DNA from 2 places in the Uniformispora flossi genome. Region 1 is predicted to be linked to the other one. Evidence: riboswitches for the same ligand, from Rfam matches in the RefSeq annotation. Region 1 holds a riboswitch; the other holds the start of a gene.

Region 1 (7,593 bases):
GCGGACCTGATGGGCGAGCTGGGCGGACGGCAGATCGTGCACGGGCACACGCCGATCCCGTACCAGACCGGCGAGGACCCGGCGCTGATCGACGGCCCGCGGGTGTACGCGGACGGCCAGGTCATCAACCTGGACGGCGGCATCTACCTGGGCGGTCCGTGCCTGGTCGCGCGGCTGCCGCTGCGCGAGCCGGTCGAGCCGCCGGTGTCCGGGTCGGACGACGAAACTCTCGGCATGGTCTACGACATCGACGAGGACCCCGAGTACCGCTGAGTCCCTCCCCCACCGCGGTTTCACTCGCGTTTCCCCACGTACCGCCGCGCATTCCACGGCGGACGGAATGCCCCGCACCAGAGGGAAATCCCTGTCCGAAATCCCCCGGCTGCGCTCTACCATCGGTGATATCCGCTCCGCCGCCGCCCGGCCGCGAGGCGGCGAGCGACGGGAATCGTCGCCACCTTTGCGGCCCGGCGGGTTTGGGGCGGACGCGGGCGCACCCGCGCGGCGGTCGACCTCGGGGGATCCGATGCACAACGACCAGCACCCACACCCCTTCCGACGTGAGGAACACCGGAGACTTTTCGAACAGTTCGTCGACGAGGCCCTGCACGTCGAGGAAATCGCGAAGGCTCTCGCCGACACGCCGGATATCAATGCCGAGCAACTCCGCACGGCGACCTGGGCGCACGCCGAATCGATCACCGGGGCGGCCGCAGCCGAGTACCTGCGCCTGACCGACGCCGAGGACCGCGCCGAGCCGGCCGCGCTCGACGCCGCGGACACCGCCGAACCCGCGGAAGGCGTCGGCGCGTTCGCCCTGACGTCCTGGGTGACCATCATCGTCGCGACGATCTCCGCCACGGTCTTCCTCGGCGCCTACTACGCCATCGCCCTGACCACCCGCCACGACGACGGCGTCGCCCCGCTCCGCCTGGTCGGCTTCGCCTCCCTGGCCATCGCCCTCACCACCGCCGTCGTCGCGGGCTTCGCCATGCTCTTCTCCGCGGGCCGCAACCAGCGCACCCCGGCCCCCGACCAGGACGTCCGCCGGGCCCGCGACGCCTGGCACCGCGCCCTGCTGCACCGCGGCATCCTGCCGTTCATGACCACCCGCCTCGCCGCCGCGGCCCTCGGCCGCGACGGCGTGGTCGGCTGACCGCCCGGGCCCGGACGTCCCGACGGGGGAACGCCCGGGCCAGGGTCACCGAAAGCCGTTCGGTCGCTCAGCCGCTCAGTCGCTCAGTCGGCGAGCGGCAGATACACCGTGCCGCCTTGCGCGGCGAATTCCGCGGACTTCTCGCGCATGCCGTCGGCGCGTGCGGAATCCTCGTCGACGCCGCGCGCCGCGGCGTACGCACGGATGTCCGAAGAAATGCGCATCGAACAGAGGATCCCGACAGAAGAAACACATGCCACGTTGCCGTCGTCTCGACCTCGCCCAAGGGCTGAAGGAATCGAATGTCGGCACGAGGCAAAGTCGTTCGCTCGCTGCGGGGGATCCCGGTCGCCGAACGGTGCTTCAACGGTCTCAAGTACTAACGCGCCATCGCCAGCCGTTCCGACAAGGCCGCGGCCTCCTACGAAGCAGCTGTCACCCTCGCGGCAACCCTGCTCCGGCAGCTACCAACTTCGAAGACAGGACCTGGTAGCGCAACAAAGTCCGACCTGATGGTTGGGCATTCCGCGTGCGGGCTTTACCCGTACGGGCGCGTTATTCGGCCGCTTGGCCGATCTCCACTGAGCGTTGCTTGCCTGCGTAACTGAGCCTTCCCTTATGAGACCTTACCTTTCGTTCGCAGGCGCAGTGCTGGCCGCCGGACTGTCCACGTCGGCCGTGTTCCCCACCGCGGCCTTGGCAGCCACGGCCCCCTCTCCGCGGCAGGCTTCGCAGACCTTCACCTTCACCGGGGCACCCGAACAGTTCACCGTCCCCGCCGACGTGTGCGAGGTGACCGTAGACGCGTTCGGGGCCGCCGGAGGGATCGGCCAGTACGGCGTATCCGGCGGCCGGGGAGCGGAAGTATCGGCGACGTTCGGCGTGACGCCGGGACAAGTCCTCACGGTGAACGTGGGCGGCGCCGGGCACTCCGGAGAGGACGGCGACCCGGCACGCACCCAGGGCGGCTACAACGGGGGTGGCCGAGGCGGCGCCTACATCGCAAACGGGCAGATTTCCGGTATCGCCGCGGGTGGCGGCGGAGGCCGGACCACCGTCGGCACCGGTACGACAGCCCTCGTCGTGGCGGGTGGCGGCGGAGGGGGCGGCGCGTCGTTCTTCGCCACCGCCATCGGCGGCGGGAACGCCGGCGAGGTGGGCGAGCCGGGCCAGGGGCTCCCGGGGGACGACGAGGGCAAGCCCGGCAGGCCTGGCGGCGAGGGCGGTCAGGGCGGCGTCAACGCGCCCCACACCGACCCCAACGGCGAGAACGGCAGCCCGGCCGTCGGACCGGTCGGAGGCGCGGGCGGAAACAGCATCCTCGACCCCCACGGCGGCGCGGGTGGCGGCGGAGGTGCGGGAGCCACCGGGGGCGGCGGCGGGGCCGCGTCCCCCACCTCCTCCAACAGCGGCGCGGGCGGCGGCGGAGGCTCCAGCAGCGGCCCCGCGAACGCCGTGTTCACCACCGGAGCCCGTCAGGGCAACGGGGAGGCCACCCTCACCTGGGAGCCCTGCGCCGTCGTCACCGGCAACGTGACCGTCCTCAAACGGGACGCCGAGACCCAAGCCCCGCTCGCCGGCGCCACCTTCCAGCTCTGGCAGGAGACCAACGGCACCCCCGGGCTCCAGACCACCGGCAGCAACGCCGACACCAGCATCGGCGAGCCGTGCGTCACCGGCACCGACGGAACCTGCACCCGCAACGTCCCCGCCGGCACGTACTACTGGGAAGAGACCGGCGCCCCGGCCGGCTACCTCCTCCCCGACGACCGCGTGTTCGGCCCGCTCGTCCTGACCGCCGCCAACGCCGCCACCGGCGTCAGCGCCACCGCCGAGGACCCTGCGGAGCCGACCTGGCCGAAGCCGCCCTGCCACGGTCACCCCGACGACTGGGACAAGCCCGGACCTTCCGAGCGCGGCGGCTGCGACAGCTGACCACGACGCACACATCCACTCGCGGAGCGCGAGGCCGAGCCAAAGCACCGCTCGCCTTCGCGCTCCGCGAACTCCTGCACGGTGTCGATCCTGTCGCCGGCCGTCGACCCGACTCCCACCCGGCCGTCACACGAAGGGGAGACAGCCGAGCCGGCGGGTCAATCCCGCACAGGCAGATACACCCGGTGGCCCGATTGGGCGAACTCCTCCGACTTGGCCCGCATCCCGTCCTCCACGGCATCACCGCTGGTCAGGGCATCAGAGGCAGCGCCAAGGGGCCCATAGGTCTCCGTGATGGTTCTGCTGATCTTCATCGAACAGAACTTCGGACCGCACATCGAACAGAAATGCGCGGTCTTCGCCGGGGCCGCCGGGAGCGTTTCGTCGTGGAAGGCGCGGGCGGTATCCGGGTCGAGGGCCAGGTCGAACTGGTCTTGCCAGCGGAACTCGAAACGGGCGTCGGACAGGGCGTCGTCCCATTCGTGGGCGGTGGGGTGGCCCTTGGCCAAATCCGCGGCGTGGGCGGCGATCTTGTACGCGATCACGCCCGCTTTGACGTCGTCGCGGTCCGGAAGTCCCAGGTGCTCCTTGGGAGTCACGTAGCAGAGCATCGCCGTGCCCCACATGCCGATCATCGCGGCGCCGATCGCCGAGGTGATGTGGTCGTAGCCCGGCGCGATGTCGGTGGTGAGCGGGCCGAGAGTGTAGAACGGCGCCTCGTCGCAGATCTCCTGCTGGAGGTCGATGTTCTCCTTGATCTTGTGCATCGGCACGTGGCCGGGGCCCTCAATCATCACCTGGACGTCCATCTCGCGGGCGATGCGCCCGAGTTCGCCGAGCGTGGTGAGCTCGGCGAACTGCGCCTCGTCGTTGGCGTCGTAGGTGCTGCCCGGGCGGAGGCCGTCGCCGAGCGAGTAGGTGATGTCGTACGCCCGCAGGATCTCGGTGAGTTCGCGGAAGTTCGTGTAGAGGAAGTTCTCCTCGTGGTGCGCCAGGCACCACGCCGCCATGATCGATCCGCCGCGCGACACGATGCCGGTCTTGCGGCGCGCGGTCAGCGGCACGTATCGCAGCAGCACGCCCGCGTGCACCGTCATGTAGTCGACGCCCTGCTCGGCCTGTTCGATCACGGTGTCCCGGTACAACTCCCACGTCAGGGCCTCGGGCTTGCCGTTCACCTTCTCCAGCGCCTGGTACAGCGGCACCGTGCCGATCGGGACGGGCGAGTTGCGTACGATCCACTCGCGCGTGGTGTGGATGTCGTCGCCGGTCGACAGATCCATCACCGTGTCGGCACCCCAGCGGATCGCCCACACCAGCTTGTCGGTCTCCTCCTCAATCGAGGAAGTCACCGCCGAGTTGCCGATGTTGGCGTTGACCTTCACCAGGAAGTCCTTGCCGATGAGCATCGGCTCGATCTCCGGGTGGTTGATGTTCGCGGGCAGCACCGCGCGCCCCGCCGCGAGGGCTTCGCGCACGGTTTCCGGGGACAGGCCTTCGCGGATCGCCGCGAACTCCATCTCCGGGGTGACCACGCCGCGGCGTGCGTAGGCGAGTTGGGTCACCGCCGTGCCACCGGCGGCTCGGCGGGGGCGGACGACGGTGGCGCCGGGGAGCACGCCGAGGGCCGCGATGCGGCCGTCGTAGCGCTCGGTGTCGCCGCGTTCGTCGATCCAGGGGTCGCGGATCGGCGGCAGGCCGCGGCGGACGTCGACCTCGTAGGCGGGGTCGGTGTACGGGCCGGACGTGTCGTACAAGCGCACCGTCGAGTCGTCGGTCAGGTGCACGGTCCGCACCGGAACCCGCAGGTCGTCGCGTGATCCGGTGAGGTACTGCTTGTGGTGCGCCGCGGAGATCGCACCGGTGGTGATGCCCGTTCCGGCCCCGGCGGGGGCGGAGTTGCGGGCAGGCGTGGACGCATTGGAGGGCGTCGACATCGAAATCTCCCTACGCCGGCATTACCCGGTCAGGTTCTGCGGTCGGCGCGGCTCTGTCAGCGCCCTCTCAGCCCGGTGCCCCGAGCTCCCGCGTGTATCGGTCGGCCACCACCCTGGCATACACCGGGCATTCCGGCCAGCCCCGTCCGGTCGAGGGGGATCCCGGCGGCCGTGCCGTACTCCGGCAGTCCACAATTGCCGCATGGTCGGCTTGCGCGGGAAGGTGACGGGGCGGATCGGCCCCGGTCTGGTGGGCGAGGTCATGGTCGGGGTGCGGGGCGGCATCGAGGCGTTCCTGGCCTATCCCGTGACACCCGACGAGACGTTCGAGGTGGGTCAGTTGGTGACCGTCGTGGAGTACCAGGCGCCGCGGACGGTGTACGTGCAGTCCGCGTTCGGCTGACCGGTCAGCCGCGGGCCGGGACCACGCGGCGGTAGCGCAGGTACATCTCGCAGCCGAGGCACAGCCCGAACGCCGCGTTGAGGTACGCCGCGAACAGCGCGCCCGCGGCCGCGACCATGCCGACGACCGGGGCGCCCAGCAGGTACGCCGCCGCGCCGACGACCGCGAACGCCAGTCCGACGAACTGCGCGAACCGGACCGGCCGCGGGTCCTCGCGCTCGGCGGGCGGGGCCAGCCGGGGCGCGACGACGCGGCGGTAGAACATGCCGTACGGCGCGGCTCCCGGACCCGCGAACGCACCAATGGCGAACACGGCCGCCTGCGCGGCCAGCAGCCATCCGCTCCCGGTCACCACGACGACCGCGAGGACGACGGAGGTCACGGCGGCGGCGAACCGCGGCCCACGCGGGTCGAGGCCCTTGGTCATGCTCCAACCCCCGACGCTTCGGTCCCCGACGCCCCGGCCCCGGACGCCCCCGCCGCGGCGAGCGCCACCGCGGCCAGCGCGTCCTGCCTGCGCGGGATGCCCGTGGCGCGCTTGACGACGGTGCCGTGCGCGTCGAGGACGAGCACGGTCGGCGTCCGGGTCACGTCGAGGCGGCGCACCAGATCCAGGTGGTGCTCGGCATCGATCTCGGCGTGCACAACGCCGTCGAGTTCACCCGCGACCTGGCCGAGCAGCGCCCGCGTGGTCCGGCACGGGGCGCAGAACGCCGTGGAGAACTGCACGAACGTGGCGCGGTCGCCGAGCGCGGTGCCGATCTCGTCGGGGGTGAGGGCGGGCGCGGGCGCCGCCGCGGCGGAGTCGGCCACGGGGCGCATCCTTCCGTCGGTCCGGCGGCGCCACAGGCCGACCGCGGTGGCGGCGGCCAGCACGCAGGCGACGACGGCGAGTCCGGTGAGCATGACAGCGGACAACACACCCGTATGCCTGCGCTATTCCCCCCCGCTAGGCGGAGGTGAGCCGCGCCACGGTGAGTCCGGCGACGATGAGCGCCAGTGCGGTGATCCGCGCGAGGTCGAGTCTGTCGCCCTGGAGGACCACGCCGAGCGTGATGGCGCCGATCGTGCCGATGCCGGTGAAGACGGCGTACGACGTCCCGGTCGGCAGGTCCTTCATGGCGCGGGACAACAGGTAGACCGCCCCGACCATGAGGACGAAGCACAGCGCGGTCTGCGGCAGCTTGGTGAAGCCTTCGGTCGGTTTGATGCTCTGCGACCAGGCGACCTCGACGACGCCGGCCAGCAGCAGCCATATCCACGGCATGTCAGTCCTCCCTCGGCAGGGCGAATCCGGCCAGCTCGGCGCCCAGGTCGGCGGCCTGTGCGTAGGCGGCGACGGACGATTCCTTGTGCTGCGGGAACCGCTCCGCGAGGCCCGGGTCGACGAGCGCGTTGGTCAGCTCGGCGTGCACGAACACCGCGTCGTCGACGGCGTAGTGGCCGCGGAAGAAGTCGGCGAGGTAGCGGCCGTGGTGGTCGAACGGCTCGCGCGGCATACCCGGGCCGTACGCGCCGCCGCGCCCCGTCACCACGACGAACCGGCGCGGGGCCAGCACCATCTTGGGGAAGGTCACCTGGTCGATCCATGCCTTGAGCGCGGCCGGCACGCCGAAGTTGTACATCGGTGCGCCGATCAGCACGACGTCCGCGGCGACCAGTTCGTCGAGCAGCGGCGCGACGATCGCCCACGCGGCGCGTTCGGCGTCGGTGCGCACGGCCTCCGGGTAGCGGGCGATGTCGGTGATGCCCTCGCGCAGCAGCGTGTCGCAGATCGTCGTCCAGGCTTCGCCGATCGGCGGGGGCGGGTCGGCGGCCAGGTCGCGGTGGGTGACCGGGCCGCCGCCGGACGCCTGCCACGACGTCACGAAGGCGGCGCCGAGGCGGCGCGAGAACGCGTCGGAACGGGCGCTGCTGTCCAGGTGGAGGAGGCGGGGCATGGCGTACTCCCAGGTCGCGGGGCAGGCATCGGCTGACGAACAAACGGACATGTCGTCCGCTTGTTCGGTGACGACCCTACGGGTCAACCGGACGTCATGTCCACTTATTCGCGGAGGTGCCGTAGAGTGGCCGGCGTGAACCCGATTCCCGAGCTACCGATGGCCGCTCCCGCCCCGGCCCGCGAACGGGCGGACGCGGCCCGCAACCGGGCGCGCGTGCTC
Region 2 (7,593 bases), on a different contig from region 1:
TGAGCTTGCGCTGCGCATCCGCGGCCTGCTCGTTCACCACCGCGGGCACCTTCGCCGACTGCCCGGCGCCCAGCTTCCACGCCACGACGCCGATCGTCGCGGCGACCGCGAGGACGACCAGCAGCGCGATCACGCCGCGGCCGGGCCCGCGGCGGCGCCTGCGGCCGGGAGCGCCGCCCTTGGCGTCGTAGGCGTCGGGGATGCCATCGGGCGGGGTGGCGTAGCCGTCGTCGTCGTAGCCGTGATGGCCGCCGTAAGGGTGCTCGTCCAGGATCGACTCGGTCGACAGGCCCAACGGTCCCAGGTCCAGCGGGATCTCCACCTGCCGGGTGAGGTTCGCGTCGGCCGGCTCGGGTTCCGGGCCCGCGGGCGGGCCCGGCGTGTAGGCGGGCTGGTGGAGGGCGACCGGCTCGGGCTCCGGCGCGTACGTTTTCGGCGGGGGCGGCGGCAGGACGCGCTCGGCCGCGCCGAAGTCGAGTTCCGTCTCGGTCATCGCGTGTTGCCGGGTGCGGCGCACCAGCGCGAGGAACTCGTCGGCGTCCGCGGGCCGGTGCCGGGGGTCCCGGTCGGTGGCCGCGGCGACCAGCCCGTCCAGTGCGGGCGGCAGGCCCGGCACCGCTATCGACGGCGGCGGGACGTCCTCGTGCACGTGCTTGTAGATGATCTCGACCGCGGAGCGCCCCTGATACGGCTGACGGCCCGTCAGCATCTCGTAGAGGAGGATGCCCGCGGCATACACGTCCGACGTCGGCGATGCCGCGCCGCGTTCGATCTGCTCCGGCGCCAGATATGCCACCGTCCCGACCAGGACCTTGCCGGTCGCCGCGGATGCCGCCGTCGCCGTCGCACGCGCCAGTCCGAAGTCGGCGACCTTGATGCCGCCGTCGTCGGAGATCAGCACGTTCTCCGGCTTCACGTCGCGGTGCACGAAGCCGGCGCGGTGCGCCGCGCCGAGCGCGGCCAGCGTCGGTTCGAGTACGCCGAACGCTTCGCGCGGGGTCAGCGTGCCGAGGTCCTGGAGGAGCTCACGCAGCGTGCGGCCTTCGACGTACTCCATCGCGAGGAACACCACGTCGCCGTCGTGTCCTTGGTCGAACACGCCGACCACGTTGGGGTGCGCCAAGCGGGCGGCGGCCTTGGCCTCGCGGATGAACCGGTCGGTGAAGGACGCGTCCGCGGCCATCGCCGGGTGCATCACCTTCACCGCGACCGTGCGGTCCAGACGCATGTCCTCGGCACGGTAGACGGTGGCCATGCCGCCCGCCGCGATCCGGGCCCGGACCCGGTAACGGCCGTCGAGCACGCGCCCGACGATCGGGTCGTCATTCGTCATGTCCACGCCAGGGATTTTACGGTCACGTAGTCCCCGACGAGTGGCAGGACCGTCCGGTTCCGGTCACGGAACGTGGGCCTCGCCATGCCGCGGCGGCCGCGGCCTGCGTCGGAGAGCCGGGGTGTCGGGGTCAGAATGCCGGGATTTCGGCGAGGCCGTCGGTCGGCGACGACGCTTCCGCGTAGTGCCGCATCGGGATCCGCCCGGCCCGGTAGGCGAGCCGCCCGCCGTCGACGGCGCTGCGCATCGCCGCGGCCATCAGCGCCGGGTCCTGGGCGCGCGTCACCGCGGACGCCAGCATGACGGCGTCGCAGCCCAATTCCATGGCGAGGGCGGCGTCGGACGCGGTGCCGATGCCCGCGTCGAGGACGACCGGCACGCTCGCCTGCTCGGTGATCAGCCGGATGTTGTGCGGGTTGCGGATGCCCAGGCCGGAGCCGATCGGCGAGCCGAGCGGCATGACCGCGGCGCAGCCGACCTGTTCCAGGCGGCGGGCGACGACCGGGTCGTCGTTCGTGTAGGCGAGGACGACGAAGCCGTCGTCGACGAGCCGTTCGGCGGCGTCCACGAGTTCCACGGTGTCCGGCAGCAGGGTCCGCTCGTCGGCGACGACCTCCACTTTCACCCAGTCGGTCTCCAGTGCTTCGCGCGCGAGGCGGGCGGTCAGCACGGCTTCGCCGGCGGTGTAGCAGCCGGCGGTGTTCGGCAGGGGCCGGATGCCCAGCTTGCGCAGCAGGTCGAGGACGGAGCCGGTGGTGCGCGGGTTGAGGCGGCGCATCGCGACCGTGGTCATCTCGGTGCCGGACGCGACCAGCGCGGCTTCCAGGATGTCCAGGCTCGGTGCGCCGCCGGTGCCGGTGATCAGCCGGGAGGAGAAGACCTCGCCGCCGAGCTGGAGCTTGTCGTCCGCGGTCGCGTGCGTCATTGCCGTCCTCCTTGGCGTGTGGGTGTGGGGTGTTCCGGGTTGTCCTTCCGACCACCCGTCGGAAGGTCAGCCGCCCTGGACGGCGGTGAGGACCTCGACGCGGTCGCCGGCGTCGAGCAGCGTGGACGCCCATTTGCTGCGCGGCACGACGTCCTCGTTGACCGCGACGGCGACGCCCTTGGTGGCCGAGGTCATGGTCGCGATGAGCGCGGCGACGGTGGTGCCGGCGGCGAGCGGGCGGGGTTCGCCGTTGACGGAGATGGTGTGGGCGGGCTCGACGGTCATGCGTAGGACAGCTCCTTGCCGGTGGTGGCGGTGAAGCGCGCGGGCCCCCAGGGGCGGACGACGTCGGGGACGGTGCCGTCGGCGAGGAGTTCGGCGACGGCGTCGGCGGTGACGGGGGTCAGCAGGATGCCGTGCCGGTAGTGGCCGGTGGCGGCGATCAGGCCGTCGAGGCCGGTGCGGCCGATCAGCGGCGCGTTGTCCGGGGTGCCGGGGCGCAGGCCCGCGTGCGTTTCCACGAGCGGGAGTTCGGTGACGCCGGGGACGAGTTCGCGGGCGTCGCGGAGGAGTTCGTAGACGCAGCCGGCGGTGACCTCGGTGTCGTAGCCGAGGTCGTTCTCGGTGGCGCCGATCACCAGTTCGCCGTCGGCGCGCGGCACCAGGTACATGCTGCCGCCCTTGACGACGCCGCGGACGTTGTGGCTGAGGAACGGCCGGTAGGCGTCCGGGACGTGCAGGCGCAGGATCTCGCCCTTGACCGGGCGGATGGGCGGCAGCAGGCCGGGCGGCAGGCCGTCGACGGCGTTGGACCAGCAGCCGGCCGCGAGGACGACCTGGCCGGCGGACACGTCGGTGCCGTCGTCGAGGCGGGCGCCGGTCGCGCGGTCGCCGGCGGTGAGGAGGGCGGTGGCGCGGGCGGGCCGCAGGGTGATGCCGGGTTCGCGTTCGCAGGCGGCGAGGAGCGCGGCGACGAGGCGGCGGTTGTCGATCTGGTGGTCGCCTTCGACGTGCAGGCCGCCCGCGACGGCGGGGGAGAGCATCGGTTCGAAGCGGCGGCATTCGCGGCTGGTCAGCCAGGTGGAGGCGAGGCCGAGGCGGGACTGGAACGCGTGGAGGTCCTTGAGGACGGCGCGGTCGTCGGCGTCGAGGGCGACGGCGAGGGTGCCGCAGGCGCGGTAGCCGGAGGGGAGTCCGGAGGCGTCCTCGAGTTCGGCGGCGAAGGCGGGGTAGCGGGCCGCGGAGTCCATGTTGAGGCGGAGCAGGGACTCTTCGCCGTACTGGAGTTCGGAGACCGGGGTGAGCATGCCCGCGGCGGCGTGCGAGGCGCCGCGGCCGGGCTGCGGGTCGGCGAGGACGACGGTGAGGCCGCGGCGGGCGGCGCGCCAGGCGATCGAGAGGCCGATGACGCCGGCGCCGACGACGAGGACGTCGGGGGAGGCCGCGGTGGGGGTGGCGGGACGCGCGGCGGGGCTCGGGCTCGCAGAAGCCATGGCTGGTGGACACACTCCCTTGCGCCGGCATGACCCGGATCAGGTTCGGACGGTCGGGGGCTTGCAGCCCCCCTCTCAGCCCGGTCCCACCGGGCTCCCGTGAGGACTCAACCCTACCTCCGGCCGGAATCGTCGGATTGTCGGACTGGGTTCGGAGGTCCCGGTACGTGATCCTTGCCTCAATCAAACTCTTCGTCGTCGGGCGTACACGTGTCGACCCCTAAGGTTCCCCGCATGGAGAACGTGCTTGTCGTGGGTGCCGGCATGGCCGGCCTGCAGACTGTCGTGGGGTTGCGCGAACAGGGCTACACCGGCCGGATCACCCTGCTTGGGGCCGAGCCGCACAAGCCGTACGACCGCCCGCCCCTGTCCAAGGAGGTCCTCGGCGGCAAGACCGACGACTCCACCTTCGAAGCGGACTGGGACGTCCTGGGCGTCGAGCTGCTCCTGGGCCGCGCCGCCACGGGGCTCCGCCCGGCCGACCGCGAGGTCGACACCGACGCGGGCCCGCTCGCCTACGACCGGCTCGTGATCGCGACCGGTTCGCAGGTCGTCAACCTGCCCGGCGCGGCCGACGTCGACGGCGTCCACACCCTGCGCACCCTCGACGACGCGCGCCGCCTCCGCGCCGCCCTCACCCCCGGCGCGCACGTCGTGGTCGTCGGCGCGGGCTGGATCGGTGCCGAAGTCGCCACGTCCGCGGCCGCGCTCGGCTGCCGCACCACCGTCGTCGAGGCACTGCACGCGCCGCTCGCGGGTGCCTTCCCCGACGACATCGGCACGCGCTTCGTCCCGTGGTACGCCGAGGCCGGCGTCGAACTCCTCCTCAACGCCCGCGTCGACCGCCTCGAACCCGGCGCGGTCCACCTCGCCGACGGCACCCGGCTGCCCGCCGACGCCGTCGTGGTCGGCATCGGCGTCCGCCCCGACACCGGGTGGCTCGCCGGCTCCGGCCTGGACCTCGACCCGCGCGGCGCCGTCCTCGTCGACGACCACCTGCGCACGTCGCACCCCGACGTGTACGCGGTCGGCGACTGCGTCGTCTTCCCGTCCGCCCGCTACGGCGCCCGCCTGCGCGTCGAGCACTGGGACAACGCCCTGCACGGGCCCCGCACCGTCGCCGCGAACCTGGCCGGCGGCGACGCGGCGTACGACCCGGTGCCGTACTTCTGGTCCGACCAGTTCGGCCGCATGATCCAGTACGTCGGCCACCACGGCCCCGACGACGAACTCGTGGTCCGCGGCCCCGGCGAGGACGGCAAATGGAGCGCCGGCTGGTTCGCCGGCGACACCCTCGTCGCGCTCATCACCGTCGCCCGGCCGCGCGACCTGGCCCAGGGCCGCAAGCTCGTGCAGACCGGCGCCGCGGTCGACAAGGCCAAGTTCGCCGACATCGGCACCGCGCTCAAGGACGTCCAGCGGGCCGACGGCACGGCCTGAGCCGCCGCGACGCGCGGGGATCCCGTCGGAAAGCACGGGATTCCCCTACGTCGCAGGGCCCTATTCTGGAGCCGTGAGCGAGACCGACACGACCATCGAAAAACTCATCGCCGACTGGCTGACCCTCCCGGACCTCGCCGAGATCTTCGGCGTCGAGGTGACCCGGATCCGGCAGCTCCTCAAGGACCGGCAGATCCTCGCCGTCCGCCGCGGGGAGAACAACAGCCTCCAGGTGCCCGCCGCGTTCATCCAGAACAACGCCACCGTCAAGGGCCTCACCGGGACCTTCACGGTGCTGGAGGACGCGGGCTTCTCCGACCGCGAGATCCTCGAATGGCTCTTCACGCCGGACGAGTCGCTGCCCGGCACCCCCATCGACGCGCTCCGCGGCAACCGCAAGACCGAGGTACGCCGCCGCGCCCAGGCCCTCGCGGTATGACGGACATCCGCGGCCGCCTCGACGCGGCCCGCCTGTACCTGTGCACGGACGCCCGGGAGAAGCAGGGCGACCTGCCCGAGTTCCTGGACGCCGTGCTGGCCGCGGGCGTGGACATCGTCCAGCTGCGGCAGAAGACCGGCCTGGAGGCCAAACAGGAACTGGCCCACCTGGAAGTCTTCGCGGACGCCGCGCGGCGGCACGGCCGGCTCCTTGCCGTCAACGACCGCGCGGACGTCGCGCACGCGGCGGGCTCCGACGTCCTCCACCTCGGGCAGGACGACCTGCCCGTGCCGCACGCCCGCGCGATCCTCGGCGACGAGGTGGTCATCGGGCGGTCCACGCACGCCGAAGCCGAGGTCGACGCCGCGCTCGCCGAGCCCGGTGTCGACTACTTCTGCACCGGCCCGGTCTGGCCGACCCCGACCAAACCGGGCCGCCCGGCACCGGGCCTGGACCTGGTCCGCTACACGGCGTCGCTCCGGCCCGCCCGGCCGTGGTTCGCCATCGGCGGCATCGACCTGGGCAACCTCGACGAGGTCCTCGCCGCGGGGGCCCGCCGGGTCGTCGTGGTCCGCGCGATCACCGAGGCCGAGGACCCGGGAGCCGCGACCCGGGAGTTCGTGCGGCGGTTGGCGGGGGAGTAGGCGACGGCGCGAGGGCGGCCGGGCGGCACCGACGCCCGGCCCGCCCCCACACCGCGCTTCTCCCCGCGTGTCCCATCCACCCCCGCAGCCCCGGTGCGTGCCACCATCCCCGTCATGAACGGGATGTCACGAATGTCGGGCAAGCCCCGCATGGTCCTCGCCGCCGCGCTGCTCGCGGTGGTGGCGGCGATCGCGCTGGTCGTCGGGCTCACCCGGGGCGGCAGCGAGGCCAAGAACCCCGGGGCGGCGAGCGGGACGCCGGCGTCGGCGGCCGCGCCGAATACCGCGCCGCGGGACGCGACGCATTCACCGAGCCCGTTCGGGCCGAGCACGTCGCGTCCGGTGTCCGTGCCGCCGGGCATGGCCACCGTGGCGGCGGCCCAACTGCCGCCCGAAGCCCGGACCACGCTGCAGCGGATCGATGCCGGCGGGCCGTTCCCCTACACCAAGGACGGCACGGTCTTCGGCAATCGCGAAGGGCGCCTGCCGAAGGAGAAGAGCGGCTACTACCGCGAATACACCGTCGACACCCCCGGCTCGGACGACCGCGGCGCCCGGCGGATCATCGCCGGGAACGCGGGGGAGCGCTACTACACGTCCGACCACTACGCCACGTTCCGGGTGATCGTGCCGTGAGCCCCTGGCGCGACGTCAACGCGTGGCACGAGCTGCGCAACGCGACCGCATGGACGTCCGGACTCCTGCCCCCGGACCTCGCCGACGTCCACGACGCCGCCCCGGTCGACGTCCTCACCGCATCGGCCCGCACCCACGGGTGGTCGAGCACCGTCGTCGACCTACGCGACGCGCGGGACAAAGCCGGGGCGATGGACGCGTTCGCCGCCGGACTGTCGCTACCCGCGTATTTCGGCCGCAACTGGGACGCCCTGTGGGACTGCCTCACCGACGACACACTCCTGCCCGAACCCGCACGGCGCGTGATCGTCGTCGACCGGTGGCGCACCTTTGCCGACCGCAACACGGACGACTGGGACCGCATCCGGGAGCTGCTGCGCGACGCGGCCGAGTACTGGGCCGGGACGCGCACGCCGATGGTGGTGCTGGTGCGGTGGTGACCAGGCCGGAGGATCCTCCGGCGCCGTCGGTGATCCCGTTCGGCTCCGCAACCGACAGCCAACCGAACCCGAAGCGTGCGGCAATCGAGCGGCAAACGACAGAAAACGTGCGCCATCCGGGTGGACCCGAGGGTGAATGGTCGCGCGGCATGCGCGATACCCCTGTGATCACGCTTCCGAAGTGGCCAGACTTCGCGCATGAACAGCTCGACTGACCGACGCCGGGCGGGTTCGGCGTACGAC

The links. A riboswitch is a leader RNA that binds a small molecule or an ion and turns the genes downstream of it on or off. The one in region 1 is predicted to bind thiamine pyrophosphate.
Region 2: another riboswitch for thiamine pyrophosphate. It lies ahead of thiO (glycine oxidase ThiO); the one in region 1 lies ahead of thiC (phosphomethylpyrimidine synthase ThiC).

What each region holds. Positions count from the first base shown of each region.
Region 1 is NZ_JBMULZ010000005.1:261,703-269,295, forward strand. Features, by position in the region: gene ACPA54_RS13810 (metallophosphoesterase family protein) at 1-273, shown strand, start outside; gene ACPA54_RS13815 (hypothetical protein) at 527-1,156, shown strand; gene ACPA54_RS13820 (hypothetical protein) at 1,240-1,380, opposite strand; gene ACPA54_RS13825 (prealbumin-like fold domain-containing protein) at 1,775-3,091, shown strand; gene thiC (phosphomethylpyrimidine synthase ThiC) at 3,250-5,028, opposite strand; TPP riboswitch at 5,019-5,130, opposite strand; gene ACPA54_RS13835 (hypothetical protein) at 5,231-5,431, shown strand; gene ACPA54_RS13840 (DUF4395 domain-containing protein) at 5,436-5,858, opposite strand; gene ACPA54_RS13845 (thioredoxin family protein) at 5,855-6,337, opposite strand; gene ACPA54_RS13850 (DMT family transporter) at 6,381-6,698, opposite strand; gene ACPA54_RS13855 (FMN-dependent NADH-azoreductase) at 6,700-7,371, opposite strand; gene ACPA54_RS13860 (TetR/AcrR family transcriptional regulator) at 7,531-7,593, shown strand, end outside.
Region 2 is NZ_JBMULZ010000008.1:73,445-81,037, forward strand. Features, by position in the region: gene pknB (Stk1 family PASTA domain-containing Ser/Thr kinase) at 1-1,333, opposite strand, end outside; gene ACPA54_RS19350 (thiazole synthase) at 1,464-2,258, opposite strand; gene thiS (sulfur carrier protein ThiS) at 2,325-2,543, opposite strand; gene thiO (glycine oxidase ThiO) at 2,540-3,751, opposite strand; TPP riboswitch at 3,750-3,862, opposite strand; gene ACPA54_RS19365 (NAD(P)/FAD-dependent oxidoreductase) at 3,986-5,191, shown strand; gene ACPA54_RS19370 (Rv2175c family DNA-binding protein) at 5,265-5,630, shown strand; gene thiE (thiamine phosphate synthase) at 5,627-6,274, shown strand; gene ACPA54_RS19380 (guanyl-specific ribonuclease) at 6,389-6,910, shown strand; gene ACPA54_RS19385 (barstar family protein) at 6,907-7,350, shown strand; gene ACPA54_RS19390 (hypothetical protein) at 7,347-7,565, shown strand; gene ACPA54_RS19395 (hypothetical protein) at 7,549-7,593, shown strand, end outside.